Regions from separate parts of the Rossellomorea marisflavi genome, predicted to be linked through region 1. Evidence: a T-box and tRNA genes for the amino acid it is inferred to sense, from the RefSeq annotation. Region 1 holds a T-box; the other holds one or more tRNA genes.
The links. The T-box of region 1 lies ahead of ileS (isoleucine--tRNA ligase). A T-box ahead of a tRNA ligase gene usually reads a tRNA of that ligase, here a tRNA-Ile.
Positions count from the first base shown of each region.

Region 2: it encodes a tRNA-Ile, which carries the amino acid that the T-box ahead of ileS (isoleucine--tRNA ligase) is inferred to sense. The anticodon was not compared.

Region 1 is NZ_CP081870.1:1,818,047-1,822,257, reverse strand. It holds gene ileS (isoleucine--tRNA ligase) at 1-1,651, opposite strand, end outside; T-box leader at 1,721-1,941, opposite strand; gene K6T23_RS09670 (DivIVA domain-containing protein) at 1,994-2,509, opposite strand; gene K6T23_RS09665 (YlmH family RNA-binding protein) at 2,597-3,367, opposite strand; gene K6T23_RS09660 (YggT family protein) at 3,431-3,694, opposite strand; gene K6T23_RS09655 (cell division protein SepF) at 3,703-4,149, opposite strand; gene K6T23_RS09650 (YggS family pyridoxal phosphate-dependent enzyme) at 4,166-4,211, opposite strand, start outside.
Region 2 is NZ_CP081870.1:35,844-40,054, forward strand. It holds rRNA gene K6T23_RS00190 (16S ribosomal RNA) at 241-1,791, shown strand; tRNA gene K6T23_RS00195 (tRNA-Ile) at 1,873-1,949, shown strand; tRNA gene K6T23_RS00200 (tRNA-Ala) at 1,970-2,045, shown strand; rRNA gene K6T23_RS00205 (23S ribosomal RNA) at 2,158-4,211, shown strand, end outside.

The DNA of each region.
Region 1 (4,211 bases):
GATAGAGGTCCGCAGGGCGCTGAAGGCCATCACGTTCTTCAAGGACGGCCTGATGTGAGGACCCTGAATCAAACCAAACATCCATGATGTCGGTTTCTTTCGTGAAGTGGCCGTTCGGGCTTCCTTCATGAGTGAATCCTTCGGGAAGGAGCTCTTTTGCTTCACGCTCAAACCAAATGTTCGATCCATGCTTGCGGAATAGGTCTGACACATGACTGATCGTTTCATCAGTGATGATTTCCTGTCCATTTTCAGCATAGAAGACGGGAATCGGTACGCCCCATGCACGCTGACGTGAGATACACCAGTCTCCACGATCGCGGACCATGTTGTAAAGGCGCGTCTCTCCCCACGCAGGGATCCACTCTGTCTCATTGACTGCCTGTAGCAGTTCGTCACGGAATTTATCAATGGACGCAAACCACTGTGCTGTTGCACGGAAGATGACCGGTTTTTTTGTACGCCAGTCGTGTGGGTAGGAGTGCGTAAAGAACGAAATCTTCAGAAGGGCCCCTACCTCTTCCAGTTTTTCAGTAATCGGTTTATTCGCCTTATCATAGAAGAGACCTTCGAATCCTGGTGCTTCATCTGTCAGTACGCCCTTGTCGTCTACAGGACAAAGAACATCCAGGTTGTATTTTTTCCCGATGATGAAATCATCTTCACCATGACCCGGTGCGGTATGGACACAGCCTGTACCAGAGTCTGTTGTCACATGGTCACCAAGGATGACAAGAGAATCACGATCATAGATCGGATGCTTGGCAACAATGTACTCAAGATCTGATCCCTTGACTGTCTTCTCGACAGAGTGATTTTCCCACTCAAGGACAGAGGCAACTTCCTCAAGGAGATCCTCCGCCACGATGAAGCGCTCGCTTCCAACGCTTACGACCGAGTAATTCAGTTTCCCGTTCACCGCGATGGCGAGATTTGCCGGAATCGTCCAAGGAGTCGTCGTCCAGATGATGAACTTATCACCAGTTGCAAGGACATCCTTACCGTCAGCTACAGGGAATGCCACATAAATCGATGGTGACTTTTTGTCCTGATATTCAATCTCAGCTTCTGCAAGCGCAGACTCACTTGAAGGTGACCAATACACAGGTTTTTTCCCTTTATAGATATACCCTTTTTTCGCCATATCACCGAATACCTTGATCTGCTGAGCTTCGTATTCCGGTTTCAGTGTGATATATGGATTCTCCCAGTCGCCGCGAACGCCGAGCTGCTTGAATTGCGCGCGCTGATTGTCCACCTGCTCATATGCATACTCTTCACAAAGCTTCCTGAATTCCGCTACGGTCATTTCCTTGCGCTTGACTCCTTTATTGGTCAAGGCCTGCTCGATCGGCAGCCCATGAGTATCCCAACCTGGTACATACGGTGCATGGAAACCACTCATGGATTTATAGCGGACGATGAAGTCCTTCAAGATCTTGTTGAGGGCATGGCCCATGTGGATATTACCATTTGCATATGGAGGTCCATCATGAAGGATGAACAGAGGACGGCCTTTTGTCCGTTCCTGTACTCTGTCATAGATCGACATATCGTTCCACTGCTCCTGCATCTTCGGTTCACGATTTGGCAGGTTGCCCCTCATGGGGAATTCTGTTTTTGGCATTAATAACGTTTCTTTGTATTCCAATTCAATGGTCCTCCTTCTTCAATTGAACCTGTCATCCAAACCATGAAAAAAAAGCTTCCTCATCCCTAAGAAAGGGACGAGAAAGCTTTTCCCGCGGTACCACCCTCATAAGGGCATGATTGCCCTCACTCGAAAATCCGTAACATGGATCAGTCGCCGTCCGCTAGCATATGTTCACAGACAGGGCTCAAGGGTGATCTTCCGCTTCATTTCCCTACCGGGCTTGCACCGCCCCCGATTCGCTGATAAAGGTTATTGCTGAAACGTACTCTCCCTGTCACAGCCTTTTGATGACAGGTATTCTTTTGGTTTTTCAATTATATGAAAAGACCTGCCTATCCGTCAAGTCAGTGTCTCTTCTTCTTTCAAGGTCTTCAGATCCGTTGCGTCCACATCGAATTCCATGAGCTGATCCCAATCATTCGTATCGAGGAGGTCAAGCTGAGCTTCTATGAGCATTTTGAAGCGTGTGCGGAACACTTTGGACTGCTTTTTGAGCTCTTCGATTTCAATGGCAATCCTGCGGGCTTTCGAAAGTGCTTCATTGACGATACGGTCGGCGTTCTTCTCGGCTTCCTTGATGATGAGCTTCGATTCCTTCATCGCATTGCGCTTCACTTCTTCACCGGCTTCTTGGGCTACGACAATGGATTTATTCAACGTTTCTTCAATCGTCGTGAAGTGTCCAAGGCGTTCGTTCAGGGAATCAAGGCGTTCTTCTGTTTCCTTCTTCTCACGGATCAGGATCTCATAATCCTTGATGATCTGGTCGAGGAATTCATTTACTTCGTCTTCATCATATCCGCGGAATCCACGGCTGAATTCTTTATTATGTATATCTAACGGCGTCAAAGGCATGGGCGCCACCTCCAAAACTTGGTTGATTACTATCATTATAACTAATTTTACGACAGCTTGTACCGAATTTCCTTTAATTTCGCAAAATTATTTCAAAACACCGAACGTGATCCGCCATTTATCCCGCTTCGTCTTACCGTCGATGGTCAGCAGTTTGCTTCTGCCGAACCCCCGCGTCGAGATGACATCCCCCTCTTCCACCTCGAAGGACGTACTCTCGGTTGCCCTCCAGTTTACCTTCACGAGTGAAGCTTTAATGAGAGCCTGAGCCTTTTGCCGGGAAACCCCCTGAATGGCGGAGAGGATCACATCAAGTCTCAGGGAGCTTACCGTTGTGGTATTTTCACTCCACTTCTCATCCGTGATGAATAGTTCTGCCACCTGACGCTTTTCGAGTGAGACCCTCGCTTTCCCGATCTGTTGCAGCTCCATTTCCAAGCACCCTGAAATTTCATCGGCCGCCACGAGCTGATACCGTTCCCCTTCAGTAGGGATATCCCCGAATTTTTCCCTTTTAAGACCTAGTGACATAAGCGTCCCGAGGATCTGCCTATGCTCTATTGTAACAAACTTAGCAGGGTAGTGAATCTCATACAGGCATATTCCATAATCTTCTTCAGAAGGCTCATAATAGTCGGGGTAGATCAGCGCACGCTTGCGCTCCCCTGTTTTCGGAAAAAATGCGACCCTGACGCTGCCTTCGGTCCCGATGATGCTGAGGAGGATGTGCTGCTCCCGGGGATCGAGGAAATCGGTCCGTTTCTGGGCATACTGGCTCTCCACCTGCTCCTTCCATTCGACCACCTGGTCGATGAACCCCCTCTCTTCCGGTCTGAAATGCTGATAAAGTGTCGACATAGGTTTTAACTCCCTCCATGCAAAAGGACTGAACCGGCAAGGGTATCAGTCCTTTAAAGCTTACTACAAAATCCATAAGAAAAGTTGACTAAGGCCTTTGTCGGCCAGTCTAAGTACGATGAAGGCGACAATCGGTGAAATATCGATCATCCCAAGGGGAGGGATGAACTTCCGGAACTGTTCCAGATAAGGCTCGCATATGCGGGCGAGGATCTGGCCAATGGAGGTTTCCCGGGCATTGGGGAACCACGACATCAGGATATAGATGATGAGCGCCCACATATAGATATTCAATAGGGACGATAATATTTGATATAGAAGGAACATGATTCAGCTTACCACCTCGATTCTGTAAAGTCTTCTTCACTGAGGAGTTCAGAAATGTTTCCGCTCACCTCGACGTTATCTGGCGTGCACAGGAAAATGTCACTCCCCACCCGCTGGATATCGCCACCGATGGCATATACGGTGCCGCTCAGGAAATCAACGATCCGTTTCGCCTGGTCATGCTGGATTCGCTGCAGGTTCACCAAGACAGAACGGCGATTTTTGAGATGGTCGGCAATTTCCTGGGCCTCTGCGTACACGCGTGGCTCAACAAGGATCACCTTGGATGACTTTTGAACGCTCTGCAGGCTGACAACGTTTTGTTTCGTCTGTGCCGGTGACTGGGATTTCATGGGCTTCTTCTCCTCATGTTCTTCGTATTTCTCTTCCTCTTCGTATTCGTACTCATCTTCATCAAGCAGGAAAAACGTTTTAAATTTTGATTTGATACCCATTTCTACTCATCTCCTCTCAGTCATTTCCAACTAATGCCGTTCCGAGACGGACAAATGTGGCT
Region 2 (4,211 bases), 1.8 Mb from region 1:
AAATTTAAATTGAAATTAGTATTGACGTAATAGGCTAATAGGTGATATTATATTCCTTGTCGCCAAAACGACATCGAAAAACAACTTAAGAAAAAGCTTGACTCACTGACTGATATCATGGTATATTTAAGAGGTGCTCAAGAGAGCTTAAGTAACATTTGAACCTTGAAAACTGAACAAAACAAGACAAACACGTCAACGTTAATTCTAGATTTATTTTTAAAAGAGCTATTCAAACTTTTTATGGAGAGTTTGATCCTGGCTCAGGACGAACGCTGGCGGCGTGCCTAATACATGCAAGTCGAGCGGATCGATGGGAGCTTGCTCCCTGAGATCAGCGGCGGACGGGTGAGTAACACGTGGGTAACCTGCCTGTAAGACTGGGATAACTCCGGGAAACCGGGGCTAATACCGGATAACACCTACCCCCGCATGGGGGAAGGTTGAAAGGTGGCTTCGGCTATCACTTACAGATGGACCCGCGGCGCATTAGCTAGTTGGTGAGGTAATGGCTCACCAAGGCGACGATGCGTAGCCGACCTGAGAGGGTGATCGGCCACACTGGGACTGAGACACGGCCCAGACTCCTACGGGAGGCAGCAGTAGGGAATCTTCCGCAATGGACGAAAGTCTGACGGAGCAACGCCGCGTGAGTGAAGAAGGTTTTCGGATCGTAAAACTCTGTTGTTAGGGAAGAACAAGTGCCGTTCGAATAGGGCGGCGCCTTGACGGTACCTAACCAGAAAGCCACGGCTAACTACGTGCCAGCAGCCGCGGTAATACGTAGGTGGCAAGCGTTGTCCGGAATTATTGGGCGTAAAGCGCGCGCAGGTGGTTTCTTAAGTCTGATGTGAAAGCCCACGGCTCAACCGTGGAGGGTCATTGGAAACTGGGGAACTTGAGTGCAGAAGAGGAAAGTGGAATTCCAAGTGTAGCGGTGAAATGCGTAGATATTTGGAGGAACACCAGTGGCGAAGGCGACTTTCTGGTCTGTAACTGACACTGAGGCGCGAAAGCGTGGGGAGCAAACAGGATTAGATACCCTGGTAGTCCACGCCGTAAACGATGAGTGCTAAGTGTTAGAGGGTTTCCGCCCTTTAGTGCTGCAGCTAACGCATTAAGCACTCCGCCTGGGGAGTACGGTCGCAAGACTGAAACTCAAAGGAATTGACGGGGGCCCGCACAAGCGGTGGAGCATGTGGTTTAATTCGAAGCAACGCGAAGAACCTTACCAGGTCTTGACATCCTCTGACAACCCTAGAGATAGGGCTTTCCCCTTCGGGGGACAGAGTGACAGGTGGTGCATGGTTGTCGTCAGCTCGTGTCGTGAGATGTTGGGTTAAGTCCCGCAACGAGCGCAACCCTTGATCTTAGTTGCCAGCATTCAGTTGGGCACTCTAAGATGACTGCCGGTGACAAACCGGAGGAAGGTGGGGATGACGTCAAATCATCATGCCCCTTATGACCTGGGCTACACACGTGCTACAATGGACGGTACAAAGGGCTGCAAGACCGCGAGGTTTAGCCAATCCCATAAAACCGTTCTCAGTTCGGATTGTAGGCTGCAACTCGCCTACATGAAGCTGGAATCGCTAGTAATCGCGGATCAGCATGCCGCGGTGAATACGTTCCCGGGCCTTGTACACACCGCCCGTCACACCACGAGAGTTTGTAACACCCGAAGTCGGTGAGGTAACCTTTTGGAGCCAGCCGCCTAAGGTGGGACAGATGATTGGGGTGAAGTCGTAACAAGGTAGCCGTATCGGAAGGTGCGGCTGGATCACCTCCTTTCTAAGGAAGATTTACTTAAAACGTTTGACGACGTCGAAGTTTTGTTCAGTTTTGATGGTTTAACTCATCATTAAGAGTTGGGGGCCTATAGCTCAGCTGGTTAGAGCGCACGCCTGATAAGCGTGAGGTCGGTGGTTCGAGTCCACTTAGGCCCACCATTTCCAATCTCATATCATACGGGGCCTTAGCTCAGCTGGGAGAGCGCCTGCTTTGCACGCAGGAGGTCAGCGGTTCGATCCCGCTAGGCTCCACCAAACATTCTTTCCATCTGTGAAAGAGTGAACATTGTTCTTTGAAAACTAGATAAAGTTTTATTGATAGTCAAGAAATTACCGAGTATCGCCATTTTAGGTTTTTAACCAATTCGGTTAAGTTAATAAGGGCGCACGGTGGATGCCTTGGCACTAGGAGCCGACGAAGGACGGGACTAACACCGATATGCTTCGGGGAGCTGTAAGTGAGCTGATCCGAAGATTTCCGAATGGGGGAACCCACTGTTCGTAATGGAACAGTATCCTTGCTTGAATACATAGAGCATGGAAGGCAGACCCAGGGAACTGAAACATCTAAGTACCTGGAGGAAGAGAAAGCAAATGCGATTCCCTGAGTAGCGGCGAGCGAAACGGGATTAGCCCAAACCAAGAGGCTTGCCTCTTGGGGTTGTAGGACACTCTATACGGAGTTACAAAGGAACGGGGTAGACGAAGAAGTCTGGAAAGGCTCGTCAAAGAAGGTAACAACCCTGTAGTCGAAACTTCGTTCCCTCTTGAGTGGATCCTGAGTACGGCGGGACACGTGAAATCCCGTCGGAAGCTGGGAGGACCATCTCCCAAGGCTAAATACTCCCTAGTGACCGATAGTGAACCAGTACCGTGAGGGAAAGGTGAAAAGCACCCCGGAAGGGGAGTGAAATAGAACCTGAAACCGTGTGCCTACAAGTAGTCAGAGCCCGTTAACGGGTGATGGCGTGCCTTTTGTAGAATGAACCGGCGAGTTACGATCCCATGCAAGGTTAAGTTGAGAAGACGGAGCCGCAGCGAAAGCGAGTCTGAATAGGGCGAATGAGTATGTGGTCGTAGACCCGAAACCAGGTGATCTACCCATGTCCAGGATGAAGTCCAGGTAACACTGGATGGAGGTCCGAACCCACGCACGTTGAAAAGTGCGGGGATGAGGTGTGGGTAGCGGAGAAATTCCAATCGAACCTGGAGATAGCTGGTTCTCTCCGAAATAGCTTTAGGGCTAGCCTCATGTTGTAAGAGTCTTGGAGGTAGAGCACTGTTTGGACTAGGGGCCCTCATCGGGTTACCGAATTCAGACAAACTCCGAATGCCAAAGACTTATCCATGGGAGTCAGACTGCGAGTGATAAGATCCGTAGTCGAAAGGGAAACAGCCCAGACCACCAGCTAAGGTCCCAAAGTATACGTTAAGTGGAAAAGGATGTGGAGTTGCTTAGACAACCAGGATGTTGGCTTAGAAGCAGCCACCATTTAAAGAGTGCGTAATAGCTCACTGGTCGAGTGACTCTGCGCCGAAAATGTACCGGGGCTAAACGTATCACCGAAGCTGTGGATTGACACCGTTTGGTGTCAGTGGTAGGAGAGCGTTCTAAGGACTGCGAAGCTAGACCGTAAGGACTGGTGGAGTGCTTAGAAGTGAGAATGCCGGTATGAGTAGCGAAAGATGGGTGAGAATCCCATCCACCGAATGCCTAAGGTTTCCTGAGGAAGGCTCGTCCGCTCAGGGTTAGTCGGGACCTAAGTCGAGGCCGATAGGCGTAGACGATGGACAACAGGTTGATATTCCTGTACCACCTTTCTTCCATTTGAGCAATGGGGGGACGCAGGAGGATAGGGTAAGCGCACTGCTGGATATGTGCGTCTAAGCAGTTAGGCTGATGATGAGGCAAATCCCATCATCGTGAAGGCTGAGCTGTGATAGCGAGCGAATTATAGTAGCGAAGTTCCTGATTCCACACTGCCAAGAAAAGCCTCTAGCGAGGAAGATGGTGCCCGTACCGCAAACCGACACAGGTAGGCGAGGAGAGAATCCTAAGGTGAGCGAGAGAACTCTCGTTAAGGAACTCGGCAAAATGACCCCGTAACTTCGGGAGAAGGGGTGCTCTGGTAGGGTGCAAGCCCGAGAGAGCCGCAGTGAATAGGCCCAGGCGACTGTTTAGCAAAAACACAGGTCTCTGCGAAGCCGTAAGGCGAAGTATAGGGGCTGACGCCTGCCCGGTGCTGGAAGGTTAAGAGGAGTGCTTAGCGCAAGCGAAGGTGCGAATCGAAGCCCCAGTAAACGGCGGCCGTAACTATAACGGTCCTAAGGTAGCGAAATTCCTTGTCGGGTAAGTTCCGACCCGCACGAAAGGCGTAACGATCTGGGCACTGTCTCAACGAGAGACTCGGTGAAATTATA